3 regions of the Methylobacterium sp. Ger2507 genome follow, and region 1 is predicted to be linked to each of the others. Evidence: predicted binding sites of a transcription regulator. Region 1 holds the regulator's gene; each other region holds the start of a gene.

Region 1 (10,481 bases):
TCGCCAAGTCCCTCGATACGACGATCGGCGCCGCGATCCCGTTCGACGCGGCCCTCTTCGGAACGGCCGCGAATAACGGCCAGATGATCGGCGAGGTGCAGGCCGGCTCGAAGGCGGCGGAAATCTTCTCTTCCCTCGCCGCCTCGATCACCGGCCGGGCGGAGCTGAAGCGCGCGCGTCCGAACCTGTTCGAGCCCCTGCTGTCCCGGCTCGCCCGGCGCAAGGCCTCCTGATGCGCCATCTGTCGTCCAAGGACCCGATCCTTAAGGACCCGATCCCCAAGGACCCGATACCCAGGAGCCCGCGCCATGTTCGGTAGACGATCGGGCAGTGCCGCGGTGCCGGCCCCGCGGCCGATGACGGACCTTGCGAAGGCGCCGGTCTCCCTGCCGATCCACGATGATTCGATCCTGCGCCCGAAAGCCGAGGCGCCCCGCCGGCCCGAGCCGGTGCAGATCCAGGAGACCTCGAAGTCCGAGGACTATTTCCGCACGAAAAGCATGATCTTCGGGGCGCTGATCGAGGCCATCGATCTGTCCCAGCTCTCGCGCCTGGATGCCGAATCGGCGCGCGAGGAAATCCGCGACATCGTCTCGGAGATCATCGGCCTCAAGAACATCGTCCTGTCGATCGCCGAGCAGGAAGAACTGCTCGACGATATCTGCAACGACGTGCTGGGCTATGGACCGCTCGAGCCGTTGCTGGCGCGCGACGACATCGCCGACATCATGGTCAACGGGGCGACCCGGGCCTTCATCGAAGTCGGCGGCAAGATCCAGCTCACCAACGTGCGCTTTCGCGACAACCAGCAGCTGATGAACATCTGTCAGCGGATCGTGAGTCAGGTCGGCCGCCGCGTCGACGAAGCCTCCCCAATCTGCGACGCGCGCCTCCCCGACGGGTCGCGCGTCAACATCATCGCGCCGCCGCTCGCCATCGACGGGCCGGTGCTGACGATCCGAAAGTTCAAGAAGGACAAGCTGACCCTCGATCAGCTCGTCTCCTTCGGGGCGATCTCGCCCGAGGGCGCCCGCATCCTGCAGATCATCGGGCGCGTCCGCTGCAACGTCGTGATCTCGGGCGGTACCGGCTCGGGCAAGACCACGCTGCTGAACTGCCTGACCCGCTACATCGACGCCGATGAGCGCATCATCACCTGTGAGGACGCGGCGGAGCTGCAATTGCAGCAGGCCCACGTCGTCCGCCTGGAAACCCGGCCGCCCAACATGGAGGGGTCGGGTCAGGTCACCATGCGCGATCTGGTCAAGAACTGCCTGCGCATGCGCCCCGAGCGGATCATCGTCGGCGAGGTCCGCGGACCGGAGGCCTTCGACCTCCTCCAGGCCATGAATACCGGCCATGACGGCTCGATGGGCACCCTGCACGCCAACTCGCCGCGCGAGGCCCTGGCGCGCATCGAATCGATGATCACCATGGGCGGGTTCAGCCTGCCGTCGCGAACTCTGCGCGAGATGATCTGCGGGTCCATCGACGTGATCGTGCAGGCGACGCGCCTGCGGGACGGCTCACGCCGGATCACCCACATCACCGAGGTGTTGGGCCTGGAGGGTGACGTCATCATCACCCAGGACCTCTTCCTCTACGACGTGCTGGGCGAGGACGCGAACGGCAAGCTGATCGGCCGCCATCGCTCCACCGGCATCGGCCGCCCGCGCTTCTGGGAGCGCGCGCGCTATTACGGTGAGGACGAGGCGCTGGCGGCCGCGCTGGACGCGGCCGGAGAGGGCGGGAGCGGATCGTGAACGCCAGCGGCCTCGCCCTCGCCTCCGGTCTCCTGGCCCTGACGGCCGGCGGACTGGCCTATGTCTTCGTGTCCCCCTACCTCTCGGGCGAGCGGCGCTCCGCCGAGCGGCGCCGGACCGTGAGCGTCGTCGCGGCCCCGGGCGCCCGTGCGGCGACGGTCAGCCGGCGGGATCAGGTCGCGAAGAGCCTGAAGGAGGTCGAGGCCAAGCGCGAGGGCACCAAGGTGACCCTGGAGCTGAAGATCGCCCGCGCGGGCCTGTCCTGGTCCCGCAACCAGTATTACCTGATCTCGGCCGGGATCGCGCTCGTCTTCGGCGCGATCATCTTCATCACGACCGGCAACCCCCTGGCCGGTCTCGGCGCCGTGTTCGCCGGCGGCTTCGGTCTGCCGCTCTGGCTCCTGACCTTTCTGCGCAAGCGCCGGATCGCCGCCTTCATCAAGGAACTTCCGACCGCGATCGACATCATCACCCGCGGCGTGCGCGCCGGCATCCCGGTGGGCGACTGCTTCCGGATCATCTCGCGCGAGGCCGAGGAACCGATCCGCAGCGAGTTCCGGCAGGTGGTGGAATCTCAGACCCTCGGGGTCTCGCTCGGGGACGCCCTCCTGAAGATGTACGAGCGCGTGCCGGTCTCCGACGTGAACTTCTTCGCGATCGTGATCAGCATCCAGGCCAAGTCCGGCGGCAACCTCTCGGAGGCCCTGGCCAACCTGTCCCGCGTCCTGCGCGAGCGGAAGAAGATGGCCGGCAAGATCCAGGCGATGAGCATGGAGGCCAAGGCCTCCGGCGGCATCATCGCGGCCCTGCCCTTCATCGTGGCCACCCTGACCTACCTGTCGAGCCCGGATTACATCTCGCTGCTGTGGCGGACCGATATCGGCAAGCTCGCGCTGGTGGGCTCCGCGATCTGGATGTCGATCGGGGTCTTCACGATGAAGAAGATGATCAACTTCGACGTCTGATGAGGCCGCCGACCCGCACTCTCCGCCGTCCGCGCTCCACGCGCGGGCTCCCCGCTCACCCCCATCCGCGCCCGGCGGGATCGTACGGAGACACCGCATGCTGGACCTGATCGCCGCCAAGGTCACCGAGCCGCGCTTCCTCGGCACGGTCCTGGCCGGCGTCGCCGCCGCGGCGACCGCCTTCGCGCTGCTCCAGCCGATGTTCGAGCCCGACCGCCTGGGCAAGCGCATGAAGCTGATCGGCGAGGAGCGGGAGGAGATTCGCCGCCGCGAACGCGAGCGGATGTCCTCGAAGGTCACCCTGCGGGTCGCGCCCAAAGCCTACATGAAGCGGGTGGTGGAGCGGTTCAGCCTCGATCGCTGGCTCGGGACCGAGACGGCCCGCAAGCAGCTGATGATGGCGGGCTACCGTTCGCCGGGCGCCGAAACCGCCTTCCTGTTCTTCCGCCTCGTGACGCCGGTCGTTCTGGCGGTGGTGGCGATCTTCTACCTGTTCGTGCTCGGGGTTCTGGACCAGCCCTTCGCGATCCGGGCGATGATCGTGATCGCGGTCCTTCTCTTCGGGATCAAGGCGCCGGAACTCTACCTTCTCAACGCGTCGAGCAAGCGCCAGACGGAAATTCGCTCGGCCTGGCCGGATGCGCTCGACCTTACGTTGATCTGCGTCGAATCCGGCATGTCGGTGGAGCACGCCTTTCGCCGCGTCAGCGCCGAGGTCTCCGGGCAGTCCATCGTTCTGGCCGAGGAACTCGCGGTGCTGACCGCCGAGCTGTCCTATCTTCCGGACCGGCGCATGGCCTTCGAGAACCTCGCCAGCCGCATCGGCCTCGACCAGATCAAGGCGGTCACGACGGCGCTGATCCAGGCCGAGCGCTACGGCACCCCGGTCGGCCAGGCCCTGCGCGTGCTGTCGCAGGAAAGCCGGGACATGCGCATGAACGAGGCCGAGAAGAAGGCGGCGGCCCTGCCGCCGAAGCTGACCGTGCCGATGATCCTGTTCTTCCTGCCCGTGCTCTTCGTCGTCATCCTGACGCCCGCCATGATCCAGGTCTTTCGCTGACCCACGCCGGAGCCCGATCCGACCCGTGCGCGGCCCTGACCCGGCATTCCCCGCTCACGGTGGCGGGTCAAACCCCTGAGGAGCCCCGACCGGGCGAGCGGTGCGGCGGCAGCCCGGGCGCGTCGAGGATTTTCGTGGCGCCGAATTCCTGCCATGCGGGTGCGATGCTCAGTCCAGCCACTCCGCACGCCCCGCGCCCCGACACCCCCATGAACGACCTGACTTACGCGATCGGCGACATTCACGGATGCGCCGATGCCCTGATGCGGCTGCTCGAACGGATCAACGCCCATCGGGGCGACCGCAGCGCCCGCATCGTCTGCCTCGGCGACTACGTCGATCGCGGCCCCGACAGCGCACGGGTCGTCGCGATGCTGAGCCACCTGCAGGCCTCGGCACCGAACGCCGTCGTCTGCCTCATGGGAAACCACGAGCGGATGATGATCGATGCGTATCGCGATGCGGCGGACGCGGCGGTCTGGCTCGCCAATGGCGGCGATGCCACGCTCCGCTCGTTCGGCGTCACGGAGCCGGACGCACTTCCGTCGGAGGTGGTGCGCTGGATGGCGGCGCTTCCCACCTTTCACGAGGATGCCCTGCGCTACTACGTTCACGCCGGCTTCCGCCCGGGGCGCACCGGACCGGATCCCGATGTCGCCAACCATCTCTGGATTCGCCAGCCTTTCCTCGGCGCCGGTTTCGACTTCGGCAAGCACGTGGTCCATGGGCATACGCCGCAGCGGACCGGAATTCCCGATCAGAAGCGCTACCGGACCAATCTCGACACCGCCTGCGTCTATGGCCGGCAGCTCACGGCCGGCATCTTCGACCAAGGGCAGGCCGGCCCGATCGGGTTTCTCCACGTCGATCGCGACGGATCGGCTTGAGGTGACTGCGTCCGCGCCCCGCTTGCCCCGGCCTGAAGGCCGCGACGAGGCCAGGAACGAAGAGCGAGGCTCGTTCGAGGCGGCCCGATGCAGGCCGCCGCGACATCGGATCAGGCGAACAGGAAGTCGTTCAGCGTCAGCAACGGGCCCAGGGCTCCACCCGCGCTGACCTGAAGCTGCCCCTGGGACCCGCCCGCGGCGTCGTGAACCTCGTAGACGCGCGCGTTGCCGGACGTTCCGATGAGGTCCAGGGTCGAGGCGACGGCGAACCCGCTGAACTGGATCACATCGCCGCCCGATTGCCCCGCGCCCTGGAAATCGACGATCAGGTCGCGAATGCCCTTCGTCTCCAGATCGCCGAAGGTGATGACGAAGGTGTCATCCCCGGCTCCGCCGGCAACCCGGTCGCCGCCGCGACCACCCATGATGAGATCGGCGCCGGCGCCACCGTTCAGGATATCGGTGCCGTCGCCACCTTCCAGAACGTCATCCCCCGCGTCGCCACGCAGGTTGTCGTCGCCGAGGCCGGCATAGAGCCGATCGGCGCCGGTGCCGCCCTCGAGAAGGTCATCGCCCTCGCCGCCATCGAGCCCGTCGGCGCCCGCACCCCCGAGAAGGGTGTCGTTGCCGACGCCGCCATAGAGCCAATCCTTGCCGGCCCCACCGTCGATGTGATCGTCGCCCCGTCCGCCCTCGACGTAATCGTCGCCGCCGAAGGCCGAGAAGGTGTCGGATTTGCTGCCGAGCCAGATCTGGTCCTTGCGATCCGTTGCGATCGGAAGGCCCTTGTCCTGAAGGAGAGCGAGGTCGAGATCCGAGATCTGCGGGCGCCACCCCCAGGGCGAATAGGGGTCCATCAGATCTTCGACGCCCGAGACATGCGCCCGCGCATCGTCGAGCTTGGCAGGGCCACCCAGGACCGTGGTTGTATTCTCGTCGTAATACACCATCGATCCGTTTTCATACCAGGCCGGCTGGAAATCAATGAACCCGATGGCATGGGCGATCTCGTGCTGGAACAGCCCGAACGCGTCGATCTTGTTGGACGGGACACCGGCTTGTCCCTGCGGATCGAAGAAGAGATCGCCCAGCTTGTCCTGGCCCAGGGTGACCTTGCCGTCCGCCTCGCCTCCATTGCCATCCCAACCCTCGCGCGCTTCCAGGATCGGGGCGAAGGTCCATCCCTGGCCGTCCCAGGCATAGCTGGGACCGGCATTGGCCAGGACATTTCCGCCGGCGAAATTGCCCATCGCGATGGCGATCTCGATCACGGCGTCGCCCTGGATGTGTTTCGCCCAGCCATCCGCCGCGCCTTGCGCCGTCGCCAGGATGAGGTCTGCTTGGCCGCCAGCGGCATTGCGGGAACTTTCACTGTCCCAATACGCAATGATTTTCGACATGTTTGCTTGGCCTTGTCGTTGTTCTGGCGTTTTTCTATAAGGGGAATATCTATCTATAGGCAGTAAAGGACACAACGACGGGGTTTTCTCTTGGTTAAGGAGAGATGAGAGGCAAGGCTTGCAGTCTATGATGCTTTGTAGCGCGAGCCGTCCATCGCATCGCATCGCGCCGTGCCTTTGCGGAATGCGGCGAACGGCCGATCCGGGTGCGACAGAGTCGAGAAACGCGCGCCTTCCCGGTTCATGCCTGCCCGACGCGCACGAAACCTGAGCGCCGTCGATCGCGGGGCAAGGTCAGCGCTCTGGCGGCCTTTCCGCCCGATCCGGATATTGCCAGAGTTGCGTCCGGATGCTCTGGTGACCGGTGACCGGTGACCGGACCAACCCGACCGGCCCTGAATTGGGATCGGACGCGCGCCACCGCGCACGAATTCCGCCTTCTTTAAGGAACTCTTGCAGAACACTTGCGGAACGTTTAACGTGTTCGTGGTTTGTTTCTGTGGTCGTCCGCCGCAGCCAATGTCTCCAACGAAGAGTGTTCCGCATGTTGACGCGTAAGCAACTGGATTTGCTCCAGTTCATCCAGCTTCGGATGCGCGAGAGCGGCGTTCCCCCGTCCTTCGACGAAATGAAGGACGCCCTCGATCTGAAGTCGAAATCGGGCATCCACCGCCTGATCACGGCCTTGGAGGAGCGGGGCTTTCTGCGGCGTCTGCCGAACCGGGCCCGCGCCATCGAGGTGATCCGGATGCCCGAGAGCCTCGGCGGTCAATCCGCCTCGGCGCGGACCGCGCCTGCGGCGGAAGTCCGTCGCTTCACCCCGAGCGTGGTCGAGGGCGGCAAGGGGAAGGGTGTGCCGGCCGGCGCCTCCATCTCACGCCTGCCGACCACCCAGGCGACCGACGAGAGCGGCCGGGCTGTGACGATCCCGGTGATGGGGCGGATCGCGGCCGGTACGCCGATCTCGGCCATCCAGGAGCAGAGCCATTCGGTGACGATGTCGCCGGACTTCCTCGCGGGTGGCGAGCACTATGCCCTGGAGGTGCGCGGCGATTCGATGATCGAGGCCGGCATTCTCGACGGCGATCTCGTGGTGATCCGCAAGCAGGACACGGCGAACACCGGGGACATCATCGTGGCCCTGATCGATGACGAGGAAGCGACCCTCAAGCGCCTGCGCCGACGGGGATCGTCCATCGCTCTCGAGGCCGCCAATCCGGCCTACGAGACCCGCGTGCTCGGCCCTGATCGGGTGCAGATCCAGGGGCGCCTCGTCAGTCTCGTGCGTCGTTACTGAGGCTCTTCGCCGGTCCCTTCGCCAATTCCTTCGCCCGGCCCTTCGCCGGGCGAACCTGGTGCGTCCTTTGCTCGCCCGATCGGCGCTGCCGGCACGATGTCCGGTGCGGCACGCGCCGGTGCGTCCGTGTTGGCAGGTGCCACGGGTCGCCAGGGAACGGCTTCTCCCGGGCGCCGGGTCGTAACGACGCGGGCGCCCTCGCGCGTGAGGCGCAAGGCCGCCGCGCCGTGTGCCGCCAGGAAGGTCCGGTCGAGGACGAACGCCGCGGCGCAGCCCGGCGGGGCCGATTGGCGGCTGATCAGGATATCGGCCCGGGCGCAATCCTCCGGGAAGGCGCGCTTGTCGGTGACGAGGGCGACCCTGCGCCCATCCGGCAGGGTCAGGGTACAGCCGAGGCCATCGCACCGGGCGTCCGGAAAGGCCGGGACGGCGCCGGCCTTCCGGGCATCGCCATCCGCTTTCAGCCATTGTTCGAGCACGAAGGCCGGCGGACGCCCCAGAGTGGCGAGGTGGCCGCTGCGATCCCGGATCGCCGCCCCGGTGCCTTCCCGATCGACGTAGATGTCGAAGCGATCGGGCGACGCCGCGAAGGCGATGCCGATCGCCGCCGGGATCAACCCGAGCCAACGCAGGGACGAGGCCGGAAGGGTGAGCAGGAGGAGGCCGGCCGCCAGCAGCCCCAACGCCCCCGCCCCGAAGGCCGGCACCACCACGACGGCGTGTCCGAAGCCCGCGATCCAGGTCGAGATCGACAGCATTCCGCGCACCGCCAGACCCATCGCCCACCACACCGGCTGATCCAGGGCGAACGGATAGGCGAGGATGCCGAGCACCGCCGCGGGCATCACCGCCAGGGAGACCAGCGGGAGGGTGAGCGCATTGCCGACGAGGCCGAAGGGCTGCACCGTCTGGAAATGATAGGTCGCAAAGGGCGCGGTGGCGATCTGCGCCACGAGGGTCGTGGCCAGCGTTCCGACGATCGCGGCGATCAGGAACGCGACGGCGCGGGTGACGGGACCGGCGCCCTCGCGGCGGCCGCCCTGTCCGGCGATCAGCGGTGCGCAGGCGATGAGCCCGGCAACGGCGCCGAAGGACATCTGGAAGCTGGGGCCGAGGAGCCCGTCCGGATCCCGCGCCAGGGCGATCAGCGCGGCGAGCGCGAGGTTGCGCATGCTGAGGGCCGGCCGATCGACCAGAATCGCGCCGAGCATCACCAGGGTCATGATCAGCGAGCGTTCGGCCGCGATGTCCCACCCGGAGAACACGCAATAGGCGGTGACCCCCACCATGGCGATGCCGGCGGCGATCTTCTTGATGGGCCAGTGCAGGGCGGTGAACGGCACGATCGCCAGCCCGGCCCGCACCAGCCAGAACACCACGCCGGCGGCCAGCACCATGTGGAGTCCGGAGATCGACACCACGTGATAAATCCCGGCCGCGCGCAGCACGTCGTTGGTGTCGCTGTTGATCAGGCCGCGTTTGCCGGTGACCAGCGCGGCCGCCACCGCCCCCGCCTGCCCGCCATTGGCGTCGGTGATCCGTCGCGTGAGGGCGTTGCGCGCGTCGTCGACAGCGGCCGCGAGGCGGTCAGTCCACGGCGTCGGGAGGACCGGCGGCCGCCGCTCGATCGTGCCGACGAGGGAGCCGACCGCGCCGATCTGTCGGAAGAAGGCGTCGCGAGCGAAGTCGTAGCCGCCCGGGCGGGCCGCATCCGGGGGCGGAAGCAGGCGAGCGGTCGCGGCGATCCGGTCGCCCGGCTTCAGCGGGATGGCCTTGCGGTAGGAGACCCGCACGCGCCTCGGTCGCACCCCGTCGGCAAGGGTTCCGAAGCTTTCCACCCGCACGATCAGGCGCGCGCCCTCCTCCCGCTCGTCCAGCCCCTCGATGGTGCCGACCAGCGGAGCGATCGTCGTCCGGGCGAGGATCGGGCCGGCGACCTGCTGGACGCGGAACGTCGCGGCGGCAAAGCCCAGGACGGCGGCGATGCCGGCGAGAACCAGCGCGAGCCCGACCGGACGCGCCACCAGCCGGGGCGTGAGGGCACCGAGGAGCGCTGCCGCCACGAGGGGGGCTGCGAGGGACGGCGCGCCCTGCGTTCCGAGGAAGAAGACCAGGATGCCGGCCCCGAAGGCGACCGCCAGCCAGGCGAACAGGCGACGCTGCTCGATCTCCCGGGTCCAACCGGCCCGGACCCAGTTCGCAACGAGCCGCCAGACCGCCCGGCGCACGGCGAAGCGGCGCGTCCATCGCCCCACCGCTGCAACCGCGCGCACCTGCGCCATCGTTCACGCTTTCCGGTCGCACCGTCGGGCCGGCGACCTCAGTCCATTTCGGAAGACATGATTTCCAGGGGACGATTTCTTAACGCTGGGCGTCGCGCATGCTACACGCGCCGCTCCAGGCCGGTCGATCCGCTTCCCGCCTGTTCCACTAGGCAGTTCAAGTCCAGATTGATGTCGTCAGCCGTCGTCACGCGCTTTGCCCCCTCGCCCACGGGCTACCTGCATATCGGCGGGGCCCGTACGGCCCTGTTCAACTGGCTTTATGCGCGCCGATTCGGCGGTCGCATGCTGCTGCGCATCGAGGACACCGACCGCGAACGCTCGACTCAGGGTGCCATCGACGCGATCCTCGACGGCATGCGCTGGCTCGGCCTCGATTGGGACGGCGACGTCATCTATCAGTATGCCCGGGCCGCCCGACACCGGGAGGCGGCCGAGAGCCTGCTGGCCACCGGCAACGCCTACCGCTGCTACGCCACGCCCGAGGAGTTGACGGCGATGCGCGAGGCGGCGCGCGCCGAAGGCCGGCCATTGCGCTACGACGGCCGCTGGCGCGACCGCGATCCGTCCGACGCGCCCGCCGGGGTCAAGCCGGTGATCCGCCTGCGCGCGCCGACCGAGGGCGAGACCGTGGTCGAGGATGGCGTGCAGGGCCGCGTCGTCTGGCAGAACAAGGACCTCGACGATCTGGTCCTGCTGCGCTCGGACGGCAACCCGACCTACATGCTCGCCGTGGTGGTGGACGACCACGACATGGGCGTGACTCAGGTGATTCGGGGCGACGACCATCTCACCAACGCGGCGCGCCAGCGCCAGATCTCCGACGC
Region 2 (10,481 bases), 1.1 Mb from region 1:
CTGCAGGACTGCCTGCGGGCGACGGACTTCGTCGCCCGTCTGGGCGGCGACGAGTTCGCTATCGTCCAATCCGGGATCGCCGATCCCGCGGATGCGGCTGATCTCGCAGCGCGCATCGGCGCCATGCTCCAGATCCCGTTCACGCTTCAGGACCAGGAGATCGTGGTCGGCACAAGTATCGGCATTGCGGTCGTGGATGCGGAGGCCGACACCGACAGCGATACCATTCTGCGCCGTGCCGACGTGGCACTGTATCAAGCCAAAGCAGCGGGTCGCGGAACCTGGCGTTTCTTTGCAGACGATATGGATACGGCGATCCAGCGACGTCATCGTCTCGGAGCTGAGCTACGCCGCGCGTTGGCTGCTGGCCAGTTCGAGTTGCATTATCAACCCCTCGTCGCGGCGCGGGCTCGCACCCTCAACGGCTTCGAGGCCCTGCTGCGCTGGCGCCATCCGGAGCACGGTCTGATCAGCCCCGCGACGTTCATTCCGCTGGCGGAGGAGACCGGATTGATCCGGCCCATCGGGGCCTGGGTGCTGGCTCAGGCTTGCCACGATGCGGTCGATTGGCCGGATGCTCTTAAAGTCGCGGTCAATCTCTCGTCCGTGCAGTTCGTCCGGGGCGACCTCGTCAATGACGTAGCCCAAGCGCTGATGCGTTCCGGGCTTCCCGCAAGCCGCCTGGAGCTCGAGATTACGGAATCCGTGCTGCTCCAGGACAATGCCGAGACCCTGAGGACCCTGCATCGACTCCAAGCCCTCGGTCTGCGGATCGCCATGGACGATTTCGGCACCGGCTATTCCAGCGTCAGCTACCTGCGGCGCTTTCCCTTCGACAAGCTCAAAATCGATCAGAGCTTTGTCCGGACTCTGGGGCGGGAAGCAGGCAGCATCGCCATCGTCCGGGCGATGGTGGGTCTAGGTAAGGCCTGCAACATGGGTGTTGTGGCCGAAGGTGTCGAAACGCTGGAGCAGGCCGCCATTTTAGAAGCCGAGGGCTGCGATGAAGTGCAGGGCTTCCTGTTCAGTCGTCCCCTTCCGCTCGCAGACCTAACGAGCTTTCTCGCGAACCCGGCATCCGCAATATCGAGCTTTCACGAAGCCCGGGTCGACGCGAAGCCGCAACGCGACGCGGCCTGATGGGTCGGTTCAGGCGTCCGGATCGTCCGCATTGAACAGGCCGAACTGCCCGCCCGATTCGCGTCGGGGCTCGGGAAATCCCATATGCCGAAAGGCGTGGGGCGTGAGCATCCGCCCGCGCGGCGTCCGCTGAACGAAGCCCTTTTGGATCAGGAACGGCTCGATGATGTCCTCGATGGCATCGCGCGGTTCGGACAGCGCGGCAGCGATGGTCTCGATCCCCACGGGTCCACCGTTGAAAGATTTTGCGATCATCGTCAGGTACTTGCGGTCCATGACGTCGAGACCCGCCGGATCGACGTCGAGGAGTTGAAGCGCCCGGTCGGCGATAGCACGCGTCACCGTCGGGGCATCGGCCACGATGGCGAAGTCGCGCACTCGGCGCAGGAGCCGCCCAGCGATACGGGGCGTGCCTCGCGCACGCTTGGCGATCTCGTTGGCCCCCTCGGCCGACATGCCGAGGCCCAGCACCCGGGCGCCGCGGCTCACGATCAGTTCGAGTTCATCGACGTCGTAGAATTCCAGGCGGATTGGAATGCCGAAGCGGTCGCGCAAGGGCGTGGTCAGAAGGCCAGCACGGGTCGTTGCGCCGACCAGAGTGAACTTAGGCAGCTCGATTTTCACGGAGCGCGCAGCCGGTCCTTCGCCGATGATGAGGTCGAGCTGATAATCCTCCATCGCTGGATAGAGGATTTCTTCCACCGCCGGATTAAGACGGTGAATCTCATCGATGAAGAGTACGTCGCGCTCTTCGAGGTTGGTGAGCTGCGCCGCCAGATCACCCGCCTTGGCGATGACGGGACCGGAGGTCGATCGGAAGTTCACCCCGAGCTCACGCGCTACGATCTGCGCCAGCGTCGTCTTGCCGAGGCCGGGCGGGCCAACGAACAGGACGTGATCGAGCGCGGAACCAGTCTTCTTCGCCGACTCAATGAAGATGCTCATGTTGGCACGCGCCGCCCGCTGTCCGATGAACTCGGATAGGCTCAACGGGCGGATCGATTGCTCCAGGTCATCCTCGCGCCGCTCGGGCGTGAGCAGCGACTCGGGCAGCGGGTGCAGGGTCGGCGATTTTGGCGCCGACGCCTTCGAGGCGGGTCTCGGAGGTTTGCTCACACGGACTCTCGGTAGTGGGCAGTGGCGCCCGCGTCCATCATCTGTTCTCGTGGCCGATGTCGCATAAAGGCGCCGCGCGCGCTACATTGCGTCGTGGAACAGGACCTCCGCAACGCCTCGGAAAGGGCTCGGCCACCCGGAGCGGAGCGCGGCGCCGTGAGCAGTGCGTTGCACGCGTACGAAGGGGCGGCCCTCAATGAGTTCGAGGACCTTCCCGGCGACAAGCTCGGCAACGAGCGCAGGGAGTCGATCGGTGGGTATGAATGGCGCGTCGCGCCGAGAGCGACATGGGCGGATAGCCTCAGCGGCCTGTTCGAGGCTCTCTGACCCGGGATGGAGGCTCGGGACCATATCGACGCGTTGCAGGGTTAACCGCGATTGCCGTCCCTCAAGCACTAAGCACCGGCAACAGGGGACCAACCGTATGTCGAGATCGACGTCCGGTTAGAGGCGAGTTGGAGCCGCTTTCCTGTGCCTGAAGGCCCCGAAACCATTCTGGACCTCCCAGCGGCTCGGGTTACGCTTCGGCTGCGTGGAATCTGCCACGGCGTCTTCACCGGGTGAGCGCCGCGCTTGAAGCCCGGCGCCCGAGGCGTTCCGACGTTACTCGGCTTCCGGAGCGATCGGCTCCAGGCCGCCGATATGCTTCTGCGCGTAGAGCGGCAGGCCGATCTGCGAGATTAGCTCCAGCTGCGTCTCGAGGAAGTCGATATGGCCTTCCTCGTCCTCGGCCAAATCCTCGAACAGGCGCTTCGAGACGCGATCGTTGACCGAATCACAATATTTGGCGGCTTCAAGGTACAGGGCGCGTGCCTCATTTTCGGCAGCGAGGTCGCACTCGATGATCTCCTGGACGTTCTGGCCGATCCGCAGGGGATCAAGTTCCTGGAGATTCGGGAAGCCGTCGAGGAACAGAATGCGATCGACGAACCGATCCGCATGGTTCATTTCTTCGATAGATTCCTTGCGCCAGAACTTGGCGAGATCGATGTAGCCCCAATCATTGAGCATGCGGAAATGGAGCCAATACTGGCTAACCGCCGTTAGCTCGCTGCGCAGTCCTCGATTGAGGTACTCGACGACCTTCGCATCACCCTTCATCCGCCCAATCTCCCTCGAAGCACGTTAAGCTGGAGGGGAGCTTCAGCACCCGGAATGGGCGCTCAGGCGGCAATCCCCTCCTCCGCAGTTTGGACCTTGACCAAACTACAGGAGCTCGCGCAAGTCGCCGTACACGCATGCGCCGCCTCATCGAGAGCATTTTGTAGAATGCCGCGGATGGTCCGGGCGCAGCGCCCGCATTTCGGGCTGCACCCGAGACAGGCCTGAACCTGGGCCGGCGTACGCGGACAATCCGGGCCACGATGCAGGCAAGCGCGCACAGCGCGGTCGGACAGGACGTTGCAGGAACAGACGATCATTGGGACCGTAACTCGTGCGTGGCTCGTGCCGCTGGGTGAGGCCATCGGGTAGGATGACCCCGATTGCTCCGTCGAAGGATGAGCGACAGTGATGCTTGAGCGCGAAAACCGAACCCATGCATCGAATTCGCCGCCAGATTAGAATTATTGAAAACTGCTTTGTTATCAGAAGGTTAGGTCTTCGCACCCGATCTGGCAACGGATGATGGCGAAGTCAAGGACGCAATCGTCTCGCGCGAGATGATGTCCACCTCAGCGAGCGAGTTCGCGCAGGCCCAGCCGGATCAGCGTCTTCGCCTCTGCGCTCTCTCCGGCCTGCTTCAACGCCTCGGCAATGGCAGAGGACGCCTGAACAGGAGCGTAGCCGAGATTGACCAGGGCCGAGATGGCATCCGAGACGGGTTGTGGCGCAGTGCGATTCTCGACCGCACCCGACAGCGCGATCACCGCAGGATCGATCGCTGCGAAGGCGGGGGCCTTGTCCTTGAGTTCCGCCACGAGGCGGGCGGCCAGACGCGGACCGACACCGGGTGCACGCGCGACCGCCCCCTTGTCCCCCATGGCGATAGCCGAGGCCAGGGCCGACGGCTCGAGCACCGAGAGCAACCCGAGAGCGACCTTGCTCCCCACTCCCTGTACGGTCTGGAGTAGGCGGAACCACTCGCGCTCGGCATCCGAGCGGAAGCCGTAAAGCCGGATCATGTCCTCGCGGACGTGAGTCTCGATCGCCAGATCTGCCGCCTCGCCGATTCCAGGCAGGCGCTGGAGCGTCCGGGCGGAGCAGTGAACCACGTACCCCACCCCTTGGACGTCGAGGATCACAAAGTCCTCGCCGTAGGAATCAATCACCCCCTTCAGCTTGCCAATCATCGCCTCAACCATTCTCCTGCCGCCGGAATGCCTACAAGGCGGCACACCAGAGCGCCATGTGCCGCGTCGCGCCAACGACAAGCGACTGTTCCCTCCCCGGCCTCGTATGTCTTGAGGCCGGGCGAGGTTCGTGAAATCAAAGGCGCCTGACCCCAGACACACGGATGACCGACCCGATGCGCCAAACCGCGCTGTTTCTCGCCTTCGGATTCCTGCTCACCGCCGGCGCAGTCGCGGCCGTCGAGACACCGGCGACTGCCACTGTGCCTTCGGCAGCGCCCTCCAGCGATCCAACTCAGGTGCGTCGGGGCTCCTATGTCCTCGATCCCGCACACGGCAAGATCACCTGGTCGGTGAGCCACCTCGGATTCTCGACCTATTACGGGTCGATCACGGATGTGAGCGCTCGGGCGGTGCTCGACCCGAAGGAACCCGGAAAATCCAGTCTCACGGTCACCATCGGTACGGACAGCCTCAATGGCCTCAACGACCACCTCAATCAGAACCTGAAGTCCCCCGACTTCTTCGATACCGCGAAGTTTCCGAGGGCAACCTTTACGGCCACCAGCATCGAACCGACCAGCCCGACCACGGCGCGGATCAACGGCGACCTGACCCTGAAGGGCGTGACCAAGCCGTTCGGGTTCGACGCGACCTTCAACCAGGCCGGGACCAATCCGGTGAGTAAGGCCTATACCGTCGGCTTCGACGGACGGGCTGTCATCAAGCGCTCCGATTTCGGCATCAGCGCTTACCTGCCGATGATCGGCGACGAAGTTTCCCTGCGTCTCGAGGGTGAATTCAAGGCTGTAGAGTGACCCCACGCCCCAGCGCCCGCAGCTAGCGATAGATCTCGGCGAGCAGAGCCGTCACCAGCACCAGCATCGCCATTTCGATCAAGGCGGAAGCAAGAATCCGAATCGCCAAAACGAACGGGAAGAGATCTGCGCCAGCCCGCTCGGACCCGTGAAGCATGCGGTCGCTGAAGCCCAGGGGCAGAATGGCTGCGACGAGGATCAGGCCAATCCGTCCCGCCGACCCACGGGTCATCGCGATCACCGCGCGCAGGTTCGCATCGGGAGCGCCAGCTGCCAGCGCAGGCGCAAGCATGCTGGTCCAGATCTGCAGGATCAGGATGGCGATCCACGCCGAGAGGCCGGGGATCACCCGGGCTGATCCGAAAGTGTCGGTCGATAGCACCCGATCCAATACACCACTGACCAGAAGCCAGAACAGTTCGAGAGCCAGGAAGTCCTGGAAGGGGCCGGCTCGCCCAGTGACGATCGCCTGCACGGAGCCATCGACTCCGATGATCGTCCGGAACATCGCCATCCAGTAGGGGGCGAGTAGAATCGTACAGATCCCATCGACCAGGAAGATGTCTTCGTGGAAGCGGACGGGTGCGGCCGCATCAGCCATCAGCGTGTGCGCCGCTTCCTTGGCAAGAACGACGAGGAACGCGAAGGTTGTGGCGGGGCCGAGACTGCGCATGGACGGAGGCGCGACGATCAACGCATTCCGAAACGTGTCCGCCATCGGCAGCGTCGGACGCGTCATTCCAGGATCAGCCATTTCGCTCGATCTCCACCCAATCCGCTGGGATGCTCAGAAGGTGCGAACCGCCTAGCCGGGACTGGTGCATGGCCTCGACGTCCAAGTCGGGGCCATGCACCGCCTCAGTTGCGCGCCAGGGCGGCCGCGATCCGGGCCGCCGCGAGGCTGCTCGCCCCGGCGACGGGAGCGTGCTGGCGCTTCAGCGCATGCCCTCCCCGATGGCTGTTGTGGGTGATGGCGATGGCAAGTGCATCCGCTGCGTCGGCGACCTTGAACTGCGCCAGCGGCAGCAGGAACTTCACCATGGCCTGGATTTGCGCCTTCTCGGCATGCCCCGAGCCGGAGACCGTCTTCTTGATGAGATTGGCCGAGTATTCGAACACCGGCGTTCCGGCCAGAGCTGGCACCAGAAGGGCCATAGCCCGGGCATGGCCGAGCTTGAGCGTCGCCTGCGCGTCCTTGTTGACGAAGGTCTCCTCGACGGAGACCTCATCGGGCCGAAACGACTCCACGATGCGAGTGATGCCCTCGTAGAGTTCACGCAGGCGCAAGGCGAGCGGCAAATCTCCGTCAGAGGTGACGACACCGCAATCGACATAGGCGAGCTTCGTACCCGTGGCCGTCACGACGCCCCAACCGGTGCGCCGCAGGCCCGGGTCAATGCCAAGGATGCGGACGGAAAGCGTCATGCGAACACAATCATGAACGGGTCGGCTCCAGGCGCGGACTTCGCGCCGATCCGAGCGTTAGGGACATACCGTGAACGGAGCGTTATGCCAACGGCCACGGCGTTCGGATATGCGAACGCGTCAGCCCCACGTCAGGTCAGCGTCGAAACTCTCTTGCGAGAGATTGGCGTGATCGCCGCCAGAGTTCTTGCTTCGGCCTTTAAACGCGCACGCGAGGCCGGCATTCTCGATGACGAGATCAAACGTGACCGCGACATTCTGAAGGCCGGCTCAAGCAACCGGTTCCAGAGCATTCAGCCCTGCAGCTTCTCCATGAGCGCGTCCGAGAGCGCGAAATTGACAAAGACGTTTTGGACGTCGTCCTGGTCCTCGATCACCTCGACGAGGCGGATCAGCTTCTCGCCGGTCTCGTCATCGACCTCGATGGTGTTCTGGGCCTTCCACACCAGGGCAGTCCGGCGCGGCTCGCCGAAGCGCGCCTCCAGCGCCTTCGAGACTTCGCCATAGGCGTCCTGAGCGCAGATGATCTCATGACCGCTCTCGTCCGAGCGCACATCGTCCGCGCCGGCCTCGATGGCGGCTTCCAGCACGGTATCGGCATCCGCAACCTTGGCGTCGAATTCGACGACGCCGACATGATCGAACATGAAGGAGACGGCGCCCGTTTCGGCGAGGCTGCCACCGGACTTGGTGAAGGCCGAGCGTACGTCCGAAGCGGTGCGGTTGCGATTGTCGGTCTGCGCCTCAACGATGAGCGCGGCACCACCTGGACCGTAGCCCTCGTAGCGGATCTCGTCATAGCTCTCCGCATCGGCACCCTGCGCCTTCTTGATCGCGCGCTCGATGTTGTCCTTGGGCACGTTCTCGGCGCGGGCCGCGATGATGGCGGCACGGAGGCGGGCATTCATCGCCGGATCGGGCAGCCCGAGCTTGGCGGCCACCGTGATTTCGCGGGCGAGCTTGCCGAACAGCTTCGAGCGGACCGCGTCGACGCGGCCCTTGCGGTGCATGATGTTCTTGAACTGGGAATGGCCGGCCATGACGTGACCCTAGACTGGAAGAACGAGGGCGGATCGCGAAGGCCATCTGCCGGGGCGGCACGCCCGCGATGCCGGACGAACGGATTTGGCCGGCTTATAGGCCGCCCGCCGCACCGATGACAACGCTGCGGCGCACCGTGGGCAACCCTGGCATCGGCGCGGTGGCATTCCGCTTCGCGGACGCTATCCTGTTGGAATGACGCACGATGCCATCCATCGAGAACGCTCCGAGACGCTCCTTGCGGACGCGCGAACCCAGCCTGAGATGACGCCGCGCTGGCTTAAGCTGGGGATCGCGGGAATCCTCGGGGTGGTTGCCGGTGCGATCCTGTTCCCGAAGCGTGCCGAGGGCGAACCCATCGGACAGATCGGAACGCGCGGGCGCTCACGTGGAGGGCGCACGAAAGTCTGACGTTGCGCACACTCAGGAAGCGACGTGGGCGTGCCAGGCGCGCAGGGCGCTCAAACTGACGATGCCCCCCGGCCACACGTGTCCGAAGAGGTGTCGGTGCGGCGCGCCGGGCTCGCCGAGATCCGAGACCGCGGAGAACGCGCCGTCGAGGCGGTGGCTCTCGGTGTAGCGGCTGCGGGTGGCGATCACCGGCAGTCCTGCATCGAGGGCCGAGCGGATGCCGGCAGCGGAATCCTCGAAGGCCACGGCTTCCGAAGGAGTGACGTTCAGTCGCCGGAGGGCTAGGTCGAAGACGTCGGGGGCCGGTTTCTTGCGGGCCGCCTCGTCGCCGCAGGCGATCACGTCGAAGGGCACATCGCCCGCGGGGAAGTTGATCCGCAGCAGCGTGTCGACGTTGGGGCGACTCGTCGTACTCGCCACCGCGAGTTTGATGCCCGCGGCTCGCGCCTCGGCGATCAGTCGGCCGACGCCTGGGCGCAGCGCGAGGTTGCCACCCTTCACTAGGTCTCCGTAGCGACGGGTCTTGCGGTCATGGATCTCCCCCATGCGCGAGCGCAAGGCATCAACCTCATCGGCATGCTCGGTCTCGACGTAGTGGCGCAGGCGCTCCTTGCCTCCCATTACCGTGAGAAGATCGGCATAGCGGGCCGGTGACCACGACCACGGCAGGCCCATATCCGCGAAGGCGCCGTTGAAGGCCTGCCGATGCAGATCCTCTGTTTCCGCCAGCGTCCCGTCGACGTCGAAGATGAATGCCCTCAGCATGCGAGGGAGCCGACTCCCGCAGACGCGGCACCGGCACGGATCGCGGCAATGCGCTCCGCGTAGCCCGCCGCACCACCCTTGAACACGGCGTTGCCCGCCACGAAGGCGTTGGCGCCGGCACGCGCTGCAAGCGCCACCGTTTCGGGGCTGATGCCGCCATCGACTTCGATGTCGATATCCCGCCCGGCGGTCATCGCGCGAATTCGGCGGATGGTCTCCAGCGTCGAGGGAATAAAGCTCTGGCCACCAAATCCGGGATTCACCGTCATCACCAGGACGAGGTCGACGAGATCGAGAAGCGGCTCGATAGCAGAGGCCGGCGTACCCGGATTGAGGGCGATTCCGGCCCGCTTTCCGAGATCGCGGATCGCCTGGAGCGAGCGGTGACTGTGTGGGCCGGCCTCGACATGGATCGAGATCGTGTCGGCGCCGGCTTCCGCGAAAGCTGCGAGGTAGGGGTCGGCGGGGGCGATCATCAGGTGCACGTCGAAGTGCTTGGCCGAGTGCGGTCGTAGCGCCTTGATCACAGCCGGACCGAAGGTGATATTGGGCACGAAATGTCCGTCCATCACGTCGAGGTGGATCCAGTCGGCACCCGCCTCGGACACCGCGCGCACCTCCTCGCCGAGCTTGGCGAAATCCGAAGAGAGAATCGAGGGCGAGATGATCGGGCCGTTCATGAATGAGGTCCTCTGCTGCGCATCGCCGGAGCCTTATGCCATCCGGCGCTTGCGCTCGACGAGTTGCATGATGATCGGCGTCAGAATGAGCTGCATGGCAAGATCGAGCTTGCCGCCCGGGATGACGATCGAATTGGCGCGGCTCATGAACGAGCCCTGGATCATCGAGATCAGGTAGGAGAAGTCGATCCCCTTGGGGTCCTTGAAGCGGATCACCACCATCGATTCGTCGGCGGTGGGAATCCACCGCGCGATGAACGGATTCGAGGTATCCACCATGGGGACGCGCTGGAAGTTGATGTCAGTCCAGGTGAATTGCGGGCAGATGGTCTGCACGTAGTCCGGCATGCGACGCAGGATGACGTCGGTGACGGCCTCGGTGGAATACCCCCGGAACGAGCGGTCCCGGTGCAATTTCTGAATCCATTCGAGATTGATCACCGGCACGACGCCGATCTTGAGGTCCGCGTAGCGGGCCATGTCGACATTGTCGTCGACAACGCAGCCGTGCAGCCCCTCGTAAAACAGCAGGTCGGAGCCCGTGGGGAACTCCTCCCAGGCCGTGAAGGTCCCGATCTCGGTGCCGTACTGCGCCGCGTCCGCGCCGTCATGCGCATAGTGGCGCGTTCGCCCACGACCCGACTCGCTGTAGGTGCGGAACACCTCCTCAAGTTCGGGCAGCAGGTTGGCTCGCGGCGCGAAGTGGCTGAGGTTGGGCTCCTCGGCCATCATCCGTCGCATCGTGTCACGATCATAGGCGTGGAATGCGTCGCCCTCGATATAGACCGCGCTCA
Region 3 (10,481 bases), 1.5 Mb from region 1:
CCGAAAGTCTTTTTGCCAGAAGTCATGAGAATCAGCGGTCTCTCGTTGGACGTGACGGAGGGAATCAGTGGCGTTCAGGCCGTGCCGAAGCGCTGCGCGAGGCGCGTCGCCACCACCTGCGGCACGAACGGCGAAACATCGCCACCCATGGCGGCGATCTGGCGGACCAGGGTGGCGGTGATGGGCCGGACGCCCGTGGACGCAGGCAGGAACACGGTCTGCACCTCCGGCGCCATGGCGCCGTTCATGCCCGCGAGCTGCATCTCGTAGTCGAGGTCGGTGCCGTCGCGCAGGCCGCGGATGAAGACGCTGGCGCCGACCCGTCGCGCCGCCGTCACCGCGAGGTCGTCGAAGGTCACGATCGTCAGCGCCGTGCCCTCGGCCTCGGCCAGGGGCTCGCAGGTGAGGCGCAGAAGCTCCGCCCGCTCCTCGGGCGAAAACATCGGCGCCTTGCCGGGATGCACACCGATGGCGATGACGAGGGTGTGCACGAGCCGGCACGCCTGACGGATGACGTCGAGGTGTCCGTTCGTGACCGGGTCGAACGAGCCGGCATAGAGGGCGGTGCGGATCATCGCGGCCCGGGGTAGAGCATTTCGTCTCGAAACGGAACCTCCGGCCCGGAGAGAACCCCTCAGCCGGGAGGGAACCCCTCAGCCGCGAAGCAACCCTTCAGCCCGGAAACGATACGGGCGGGTCCTCCGCCGAAGGCCCGCCCGTGTCGTTCGTTCGTGGCCGTGCGCCGTGGCCTACGCGGCCTCGTCGCCGCCCTCGGTCTCGTCCTCGCCCTCGATGTGCTCCACCGACACGACCTTCTCGGTCTTCTCGGTGTTGAACACCGTCACGCCCTGCGAGGCGCGGCCGACGATGCGGATGTCGTCCACCGGCACCCGGATCAGCTGGCCGCCATCGGTGACCAGCATGATCTGGTCGGAGGGCTGGACCGGGAAGGAGGCCACGAGGTTGCCGTTGCGGGCATTGACCCGCATGGCCGTGATGCCTTTGCCGCCGCGGCCCGAGGTCCGGTATTCGTAGGACGACGTCCGCTTGCCGAATCCGCGCTCCGACAGCGTAAGCACGAACTGCTCGTTGGCGCCCATCTCGTTGTAGCGATCGAGCGAGATCGCGCTGGCCTCTGCGACGCCCTCCTCCGCCTCGGGGCTCGTCGTCTCCTCGCCCTCGACGCCGTCGCCGATCACAGCGCGCCGCATCTTCAGGTAGCCGGCGCGCTCCTCGGGGCTGGCGTCGAAGCTGTTGAGGATGGTCATCGAGATGACGCGGTCGTCCTTGGCCAGGTTGATGCCGCGCACGCCGGTGGAATCGCGGCCCTTGAAGACGCGGACATCCTCGACGGGGAAGCGGATGCACTGGCCCGCCTGCGTGGTGAGCAGCACGTTCTGGTCGGCGCGGCAGATCTCCACGTGGACGATGTGGTCACCCTCATCGAGCTTCATGGCGATCTTGCCGGCGCGGTTCACCTGCACGAAGTCCGAGAGCTTGTTGCGCCGGACCCCGCCGCTGGCGGTGGCGAACATGACGTCTAGGGTCTCCCAGGAGGCCTCGTCCTCCGGCAGCGGCATGATGGTGGTGATGCGCTCGGTGCCGGCATCCATGGACAGGATGTTGACCAGCGCCTTGCCGCGCGCGTTCGGCGCCGCCATCGGCAGGCGCCAGACCTTCTCCTTGTAGACCTGGCCCTGGTTCGAGAAGAACAGCACCGGCGTGTGGGTGTTGGCCACGAACAGGCGGGTGACGAAATCCTCGTCGCGGGTCGCCATGCCGGAGCGGCCCTTGCCGCCGCGGCGCTGGGACCGGTAGGTCGAGAGCGGCACGCGCTTGACGTAGCCCGCGTGGGACACGGTGACGACCATGTCCTCGCGTTGGATCAGGTCCTCGTCCTCGACGTTGGCGTCCCAGTCGAGGATCATGGTCCGGCGCGGGGTGGCGTAGGCCTCGCGGACCTCGGCGAACTCGTCCTTGACGATACCCATGATGCGCAGGCGCGAGCGCAGGATGTCGAGATAGTCGGCGATCTCGTCGGCGAGCTTCTTCAACTCGTCGCCGATCTCGTCGCGCCCGAGGGCGGTCAGGCGCTGCAGGCGCAGGTCGAGGATGGCGCGGGCCTGGACCTCGGACAGGCGATAGGTGCCGTCATCCGACACCCGGTGGCGCGGATCGTCCACGAGGGCGATCAGCGGCGCGATGTCGTGGGCCGGCCAGTCGCGCGCCATCAGTGCGTCGCGGGCGCTGTTGGGGTCGGGCGAGGTCCGGATCAGGCGGATCACCTCGTCGATGTTGGCGACCGCGATGGCGAGGCCGCACAACACGTGGGCGCGCTCGCGCGCCTTGTTGAGGAGGAACTTGGTCCGGCGGGACACCACCTCTTCGCGGAAATCGATGAAGGCCTGGAGCAGGTCCTTCAGGTTCATCAGCTCGGGGCGGCCGCCGTTCAGCGCCACCATGTTGCAGCCGAAGGACGATTGCAGCGGGGTGAAGCGGTAGAGCTGGTTGAGCACCACGTCCGCCATGGCGTCGCGCTTGATCTCGACCACGATGCGCATGCCGTCGCGGTCGGATTCGTCGCGCAGGTCGGAGATGCCCTCGATGCGCTTCTCCTTCACCAGCTCGGCGATCTTTTCCATCAGAGTCGCCTTGTTCACCTGATACGGGATCTCGGTGAAGATCAGCGCCTCGCGCTCCTTGCGCAGCTCTTCCACGTGGGACTTGGCCCGCATGATGACCGAGCCGCGCCCCGTGGCGTAGGCCTGGCGCGTGCCGGCCCGTCCCAGGATCGAACCGCCGGTGGGGAAATCGGGGCCGGGCACGATCTCGGTGAGCTGCTCGATCGACAGGCCGGGCTCGTCGATGAGGGCGACGCAGGCGTCGATCAGCTCGCCGAGATTGTGCGGCGGGATGTTGGTGGCCATGCCCACCGCGATGCCGCCGGCGCCGTTGACCAGCAGGTTGGGGAAGCGGGCCGGCAGGACGGTCGGCTCCTCGCGCGACTCGTCGTAGTTCGGCTGGAAGTCGACGGTGTTCTTGTCGATATCCGCCAGCAGCGCGTTGGCGGGCTTGGCGAGACGCGACTCGGTGTAGCGCATGGCCGCCGCCGGATCGCCGTCGACGGAGCCGAAATTGCCCTGCCCGTCGATGAGCATCAGGCGCATCGAGAAGTCCTGGGCCATGCGGACCAAGGCGTCGTAGATCGATTGGTCGCCGTGCGGGTGGTAGAGACCGATCACGTCGCCGACGATGCGGGCCGACTTGACGTATTTGCGCTCGGGCAGGTGCCCGCTCTCGTAGGCCGCGTAGAGGATGCGCCGGTGCACCGGCTTGAGGCCGTCGCGCGCATCCGGCAGCGCCCGGCTCACGATCACGCTCATGGCGTAATCGAGGTAGGAGCGCTTCATCTCGTCGGTGATGGAGACGGGCTTGATATCGGAGGCGGGCGGCGGCGTGCCGGCGCCCGGAAGTTCGTTGTCTGCCAAGGTCTTCGGTCTCTGCTGATACGAAGGCCCGGAGCGTCGGCGGCGCCGGTCAGGCGCGCCCGCTCACGGGATGTGTGTGCGCATCACCGGCGATCGGGCCGGGCCACGCATGGTCCTGCCCAAAGCCATAGCGCATTTCGATGGCGCAGGCCACCAAATCAGCCTTAACCCTCTGGCAGCCAACGGTTTGCGCAGGCGTCGCCCAGGACGCTTTCGTGCGGGGGTGGCGAGAGACGGCCGTCCGCCGAACGCGAACGGGCGCGACACCCCCGGTGCCGCGCCCGTCAGCCGCCGCGAGGGCTCGGCTGATCCGTGAGGGACGATCTTCGGTACGGCGCGTGGCCTTGAAGACCTTGGCCCGGGAGTCTTCCGTTCTCGTGTGTCTGGTCGGGATCACCGGTTTCCCCTGATCCCTGACAAACTCTAGAACGGGATATCGTCGTCGAGGTCGAAGTTCGGCTTGGAGCCGCCGCTGCCCCCACCCGATGCGGGCCGGCGATCGCCGCCGCCACCGGACGAGCGGCCGCCGCCGGCACCGCCACCACCGCCGTAATCCCCGCCCCGGTCGCCGCCGCGTCCGCCACCGCCGCCGAAATCGCCGCCGCGGCTGATCTGGCCGCCGCCCTCTTCGTCCATGCCCATCTCGCCGCCGCCGCTGCGCCCGTCGAGGAGCGTTAGCTCACCGCGGAAACGCTGCAGCACCACCTCGGTGGTGTACTTCTCGGCGCCGGATTGGTCGGCCCATTTGCGGGTCTGGAGCTGGCCCTCGATATAGACCTTCGAGCCCTTGCGCAGGTACTGCTCCGCCACGCGGGCGAGATTCTCGTTGTAGATCACCACCGAGTGCCATTCGGTCTTCTCCTTGCGCTCACCCGACATCTTGTCCTTCCAGGACTCGGATGTGGCGATGCGCAGGTTCACCACCGGATCGCCGGAGGCGAGGCGCCGCGTCTCGGGATCGCGCCCGAGATTGCCCACCAGGATCACCTTATTCACGCTGCCGGCCATGCCGCTCTCTCCTACCGATCGATCTCACGATGCGCCGCAGCTCCGGGACCCGTCCTCCCGGCGGCCGCGATGTCGCCTTTCATGAGCTTCCGAACGGCTCCGGGCAATCGCGGCCAGCGAACTGTCCCCGTGACTCTCACGGGATTCGCGCAGGTTCACGTTCTATATTTGTTCTCATCTTTTGGCAAGGCGCATCGCGGGGATGCGCCTTGCCCTCGGCCTCACCCGAGGCGCACGAGGAGCTTGCCGAAGTTGCGCCCCTTCAGCAGGCCCGCGAAGGCGTCGGGGGCGTTCTCCAGGCCGTCGACGATGTCCTCACGGTGGACGATCAGCCCGTCGCGGAGCCAGCTGCCGACCTCGGCGAGGAAGTCCCGCTCCTGGGCGGCGAAATCCCAGACGATGAAGCCCTGGACGTGCAGGCGCTTCGACAGGATCGCCCGCATTAGCAGCGGGATCCGGTCCGGCCCGGGCGGCAGTTCGGTGGCGCTGTAGCCGGAGACGAGACCGCAGACCGGGATACGCGCGAAGGTGTTGAGGAGCGGCAGCACCGCATCGAACACCGCCCCGCCGACATTCTCGAAATAGACGTCGATGCCGTCCGGGCAGGCGGCCGCCAGGGCGTCGGGGAAATCCTCGGCCCGGTGATCGAGGGCGACGTCGAAACCGAGGGTCTCGCGCAGATAGGCGCATTTCTCGGGGCCGCCCGCGATGCCCACCGCCCGCGCGCCCTTGCGCTTGGCGATCTGCCCGACGAGGGAGCCGACCGGTCCAGCGGCGGCGGCCACCACCACGGTCTCGCCGGCCTTGGGCTGTCCGATGTTGAGGAGGCCCGTATAGGCGGTCATGCCGGGCATCCCGAGGACCCCGAGGGCGGTGGTCACGGGGGCCGCTTCGGGATCGAGCTTGCGCAGGCCCTCACCCGCCGCGGTATAGAAATCCTGCCAGCCGCCGAACCCCACCACCCATTCGCCGACGCGGTAATCGGGATGGTTCGAGGCCGCGACCTCAGCCACGGTGGCCCCCACCATGGTGTCGCCGATCGCGACGGGCTCGGCATAGGATTTCGCCGCGCTCATGCGGCCGCGCATGTAGGGATCGAGGGAGAGATAGCGGTTGGCGAGCAGCACCTCGCCGGCCTGCGGGGTCGGCATCCGTGCCTCTTCCAGGCGGAAGTGCGACGCGTTCGGTTCGCCGTGCGGGCGGGCGGCGAGGACGATGCGGCGATTGAGGGTGGTCGCAGGAACGGCGGTCATGGCGTCTCCGGGGATTCTCATGCCTGCGCGATGGCGGGCGAATCGACGAACGGGTGAGTGGGCCAGAAGGTGGGCACGGCCGGCCCGGCATGCAGTCAACAACGCGGATGGCAGACATGGCGGAAGAGCCGGCAACGCGGAAAAACGGGCAACGCGGAAAATGGGCAACGCGAAAGAACAGAAAACGTCGATGAATGCGCAACGCGGTTCCATGAACGAGAACGGGGGCCGGATTGCGAAAATGGATGCAGCGGGGCGAAGACGACGCGTCGAATCGACCGCACGAACCGGGCGCCGGGTTCCGCGCGGGGCGGTTGCGCGTTGTCCGATCGGAACGCTCAGGCGGGAGGACGCGGATGCGGCTGGGGTTGATGATCGGTGCGACGCTGCTGGGGATCGGCGCGGCGGAGGCCGCAGAGGATGCGCTGGCCCGGTATCGCTGGGTCTCGCGGGTTCTGGTGCTCTCGGCGCCCGACGCCGCCGATCCGAACCTCGCCGCGCAGCGCGCCATTCTGGCGAAGGCCGCGCCGGGTGTGAGGGAGCGGGACCTGGTAACCCTGGAGGCCATCGGCGACACCCCGGAGGCCCATCGGCTGCGCGGCGCACTCGGTTTGCCGGGCGGTACGTTCCGGGTCGTCCTGGTCGGTAAGGACGGCGGGGCGAAACGGACCGACTCATCTCCGCTGGCGGCCGGTGCGCTGTTCGACACCATCGACGCGATGCCCATGCGCCGCGACGAGCGGCGTCGCTGAGGTGATGCGCCGCGACGAGCGGCGTCGCTGAGGTCAAGCGCCGCGACGAGCGGCGTCGTTAAGATGGAGCGCCGCGACGAGCGGCGTCGCTGATCGGCCGGAAATCCGTCGCCCAACGAAAAAGGGCCGCACGCAGCGGCCCTTTCCGTGTCGCCGGAACGGCTCAGTAGCAGCGCTCGATCAGCACCCGGCGATAGCCGTAAGGCGTCCAGCGCACGCGCGGGACAGTGTAGCAGCCGCCGCCGTAGCCGTAATCGTAGGCCCCGTAGCCGACGGGGGCGTAGCCGTAGCCGTAGCCCGGGCCGTAGCCACCGTAGAGACCGCCGGCGGCGAGACCAAGGCCGACGCCGAGACCCAGGCCGCCGAGACCGTAGCCGAAACCGCGTCCATAGCCACGGCCGTAATAGCCGCCGCGATAACCACCGAAGCCGCCGCGGTAGCCGCCGAATCCGGCATGGCGGTATCCCCCGAAGCCGCCGCGATAGCCGCCGAAGCCACCCCGGAAACCGCCGCCGCCAAAGCCGCCCCGGAACCCACCGCCGCCGAATCCGCCGCCGTGGAAACCACCACCATGGAAGCCGCGGGCCTCGACCGTGGCCGGGATCATCGCGAGGGCGCCGATCATGGCCGCAGAGGCCAGAACCACTCGTTTCATCGCAGGATACTCCGAGAGAATCGAAAACAGTCCCCTTATGACTGAGAACGCCGTGGCACCGGAAACGGTTCAGGTGCGTTGCATCCCTCCCGCTTTCGTGAAACCCACCTCCGCCCGTCGCCCGCGTGCGGGCGCACTTGACCCATTGCCCGCGTGCGGGCGCTCTTGAAATCAGCGTCGGTTTCGGGCGAGGAAGCGGGCCACCGCCGCGATCCCTCGGCGCGCGGTCGGCGGACATGCGGGATGATGATGGTTCAGGGTGTCGCGCGGGCTCGCCTTGGGACGAGCCGTTCTCCGGGTCAGGTCCGGACCCTGATCCGCGCCGCCTGCCTCGGCCTCGCGCTGACCGGCACGGCATTCGCCGCTCCGGCCTCCCCTCCCAAAGCGGCGTCGGTCCCTGCCCCGGTGTCCTCCGCGGTGTCGGCACCTTGCCGCGCCGTCCTGGCGGAGGGCGAGACCTATACGGTGTGCACGGTCGACCTGCGGCGTGAGCGGGTGCGCCTGTTCTGGCTCGGGGCGGACGGCCTGCCCTATTCCTCGCTCTCGACTCTGGCGGAGAAGCAGGGCGCGTCCCTCCGCTTCGCCATGAATGCCGGCATGTACGACAAAGGTCAGGCCCCGGTCGGGCTCTACATCGAGGACGGGCGCGAGCTGAAGGGCGTCTCCACCGCCAACGGGCCGGGCAATTTCCATCTCAAGCCGAATGGCATCTTCTGGGTGAAGGGCGACCGGGCCGGGGTGATGGAGACGGGCCGCTACCTGCGCAGCCCGCCCAAGCCCGATTTCGCCACGCAATCCGGCCCGATGCTCGTGGTGGACGGGCACATCCATCCCAAGATCTCCGCCGACGGCCCGAGCCAAAAGATCCGCAACGGCGTCGGGGTGCGCGACGACGGGCGCACCGCCGTGTTCGCGATCTCGGAGCGTCCGGTGAGCTTCGGCGCCTTCGCGCGCCTGTTCAAGGACGGCCTGGGCTGCCGCAACGCGCTGTTTCTCGACGGCAGCGTGTCGAGCCTCTATGCCCCGTCGATGAAGCGCCAGGACATCAGCCGCCCCCTCGGCCCGATGGTCGGAGCGGTGGCGCGCTGACCTCCGGCCTCAGGCATCGTCCTCGCGGCTGAAGACCTCGCCCTCCTCCGCCAGCCGTGCATCGGCCTCATCGCTGCGAAGGATCTGGTCGTCACGAAGAATCTGGAGGGCGCGGTACTGCTGGAGCAGGCCGCGCAGGCGGATGTTGGCCTCGGTGCAGTCGGCCGGCTCCGGGCTGTCCGCCGCACAGCCCGCGATGGTCTCGTCGGTCTGCCGCTCGATGACCGCCCGATCGGCCGCGCTCGCGGCGTCGAGGTCGCCGAAGCCCAGCTCCAGCGCGATCAGTTCGGCGATCTCATGCCGCTTGTCCTCGATCTCGGACATGTCCCCTCCCGGGTTGCTCTCCGTCCTAGAGAACGGTCAGGGCGGTCAGGTCGATCCAGGCCTCCTGCTCGTCGCCATCGACGTCGCCGTCCACGAACCAGCGGCACAGGGCCCGGTCCCCGTCCAGGGCCACCACCGTCATGGTGGCCTCGTTGTCGTCGGATGCGACGTAGTCGCCGACCTTGATCGCCACGGCTCGGGTCTCCACGGAACGCCTCCTCGCCTCTGTGATGGATGAGTGTCAGGCCCGCCTGGCCCGTTTGCCGAAGGCGACCGAGAGGCGCGCGCGCACGCCCTCGGGGATCTCGGTGCGTGATTCGATCCGCACGCAGGGCATCTCGGCCCCGATGGTGCTGCGCGGGTCGAAGTCGAAGCGCATGTGGCGCAGGCCGAGTTCGAGGCCGGTGACGCCGTCCGACTGGGTCAGGTCCTCGCCGAAGACCTCGATCAGCGGCCCGTCCGGATCGCCCTTCTCGATCTGGATGATGAAGTAGCCCGCCGGTTCCTCCTCGTCGTCGGCCCCCGAGATCAGGGTGATGCCATTCTCAATGTCGAGGCGGACCCGCTCCACCGCGAAGGTCGTGACGTCGTCGTCGTCCATGCCGTGTGTCTCTCGCGAAACGCCCGCCGCGGCGGGGTGACAGAAGGGAAGCGGCCGAGGGCCGGGAGGTTTCGCCGGGCTCGCTCAGCGCTGTCCGTGCCGGGTATCGGTGAAGAGGTCCTTGAACTGACGCGGCTGCGAACGCCAGTACTGCCGGGGCGCCCGCACCTGCGCGCCGAGCTCGGCCGCCGCGTGCCAGGGCCAGCGCGGGTTGTAGAGCAGGGCGCGCGCCAGCGAGACCGCGTCGGCTTTGTCCTCCTTGAGGATCGATTCGGCGTGGGCCGCCTCGGTGATGAGCCCGACCGCGATGGTGGTGAGACCGGTCTCGGCCTTGATCCGCTCGGCGAAGGGCACCTGGTATCCCGCCGAGAGCGGGATCTGCTGGCGGGTGGAGAGGCCGCCGGTGGAGACGTGGATCGCCGCCGCGCCCCGGCGCTTCAGGGCGTGGGCGAATTCCACCGTCTCCTCCAGTGTCCAGCCGTCCTCGACCCAGTCGGTGGCCGAGACCCGCATCCAGACCGGCTTGCCGGCCGGCACGACCTCGCGCACCGCCTCGAAGCATTCCAGGGGAAACCGCATCCGGTTGGTCAGCGAGCCGCCATACTGGTCGGTGCGCTGGTTCGAGAGCGGCGACAGGAACTGGTGCAGGAGGTATCCGTGGGCGCCGTGCAGCTCGAACCCGTCGACGCCGAGGCGCAGGGCGCGCCGCGCGGTCTCGACGAAGCCGTCGCGGATGCGCTTCAGCCCCTCCGAATCGAGGGCGTGGGGCACGACCTCGCCGTCCCCGTGCGCCAGGGCCGAGGGGCCTTCCGTGCGCCAGCCGTCCGGAGCCTCCGGGTCGATCTGGGCGCCGCCGTCCCAGGGGGCGCGACTGGAAGCCTTGCGGCCCGCATGGTTGATCTGGATGGCGATCGGCACCGGCGCATAGCCCCGAACCGCATCGAGGACGCGGCCGAGCGCCCGCTCGGTCTCGTCGGAATAGAGCCCGAGGTCGGTGGGCGAGATGCGGGCCTCCGGCGAGATCGCGGTCGCCTCCAGGGTGAGGAGGCCGGCGCCCGACATCGCCATCTGGCCGAGATGCATCAGGTGCCAATCGCCGGCCTCGCCCGCATGGGCCGAGTACTGGCACATCGGCGCGACGATGATGCGGTTGTCGAGGGTGAGGTCGTCGAGGCGCAGCGGCTCGAACAGGCGGGCATTCATGCGGGGCTCCGGCTTGGATGCATGCTGGCTGGGCCACGGGCCTGGCTGCATGCGCGGCGGCGTCCCCGCATAGGTGGCGCGTCGGCGCGCGCTTGGCTACCCGCCCGA

What was found. Region 1 encodes LexA, which represses DNA repair genes until DNA is damaged. Its sites were predicted from a motif close to TGTTCNNNNTGTGTTCNG; they were not measured.
Region 2: a site for LexA is predicted at 6,850-6,867, ahead of ruvC (crossover junction endodeoxyribonuclease RuvC). Genes of this name have one in related genera too.
Region 3: a site for LexA is predicted at 4,655-4,672, ahead of ssb (single-stranded DNA-binding protein). Genes of this name have one in related genera too.

What each region holds. Positions count from the first base shown of each region.
Region 1 is NZ_JBUYVC010000001.1:2,578,856-2,589,336, reverse strand. It holds gene ACV7NL_RS11995 (AAA family ATPase) at 1-233, shown strand, start outside; gene ACV7NL_RS11990 (CpaF family protein) at 309-1,763, shown strand; gene ACV7NL_RS11985 (type II secretion system F family protein) at 1,760-2,728, shown strand; gene ACV7NL_RS11980 (type II secretion system F family protein) at 2,826-3,788, shown strand; gene ACV7NL_RS11975 (metallophosphoesterase family protein) at 3,998-4,675, shown strand; gene ACV7NL_RS11970 (calcium-binding protein) at 4,786-6,075, opposite strand; gene lexA (transcriptional repressor LexA) at 6,620-7,372, shown strand; gene ACV7NL_RS11960 (ComEC/Rec2 family competence protein) at 7,366-9,654, opposite strand; gene gltX (glutamate--tRNA ligase) at 9,826-10,481, shown strand, end outside.
Region 2 is NZ_JBUYVC010000001.1:1,488,002-1,498,482, reverse strand. It holds gene ACV7NL_RS06945 (bifunctional diguanylate cyclase/phosphodiesterase) at 1-1,140, shown strand, start outside; gene ruvB (Holliday junction branch migration DNA helicase RuvB) at 1,150-2,202, opposite strand; gene ACV7NL_RS06935 (hypothetical protein) at 2,413-2,583, shown strand; gene bfr (bacterioferritin) at 2,860-3,357, opposite strand; gene ACV7NL_RS06925 ((2Fe-2S)-binding protein) at 3,420-3,677, opposite strand; gene ruvA (Holliday junction branch migration protein RuvA) at 3,930-4,547, opposite strand; gene ACV7NL_RS06915 (YceI family protein) at 4,724-5,365, shown strand; gene ACV7NL_RS06910 (hypothetical protein) at 5,388-6,104, opposite strand; gene ruvC (crossover junction endodeoxyribonuclease RuvC) at 6,224-6,790, opposite strand; gene ACV7NL_RS06900 (YebC/PmpR family DNA-binding transcriptional regulator) at 7,084-7,830, opposite strand; gene ACV7NL_RS06895 (HAD-IA family hydrolase) at 8,255-9,007, opposite strand; gene rpe (ribulose-phosphate 3-epimerase) at 9,001-9,687, opposite strand; gene ACV7NL_RS06885 (phosphoribulokinase) at 9,721-10,481, opposite strand, start outside.
Region 3 is NZ_JBUYVC010000001.1:4,095,698-4,106,178, forward strand. It holds gene ACV7NL_RS18860 (peptidylprolyl isomerase) at 1-26, opposite strand, end outside; gene coaD (pantetheine-phosphate adenylyltransferase) at 75-575, opposite strand; gene gyrA (DNA gyrase subunit A) at 750-3,410, opposite strand; gene ssb (single-stranded DNA-binding protein) at 3,912-4,496, opposite strand; gene ACV7NL_RS18880 (NADP-dependent oxidoreductase) at 4,718-5,749, opposite strand; gene ACV7NL_RS18885 (DUF4174 domain-containing protein) at 6,106-6,501, shown strand; gene ACV7NL_RS18890 (hypothetical protein) at 6,665-7,156, opposite strand; gene ACV7NL_RS18895 (phosphodiester glycosidase family protein) at 7,400-8,245, shown strand; gene ACV7NL_RS18900 (hypothetical protein) at 8,255-8,569, opposite strand; gene ACV7NL_RS18905 (hypothetical protein) at 8,595-8,777, opposite strand; gene ACV7NL_RS18910 (hypothetical protein) at 8,811-9,170, opposite strand; gene ACV7NL_RS18915 (NADH:flavin oxidoreductase/NADH oxidase) at 9,255-10,373, opposite strand; gene ACV7NL_RS18920 (propionyl-CoA synthetase) at 10,470-10,481, opposite strand, start outside.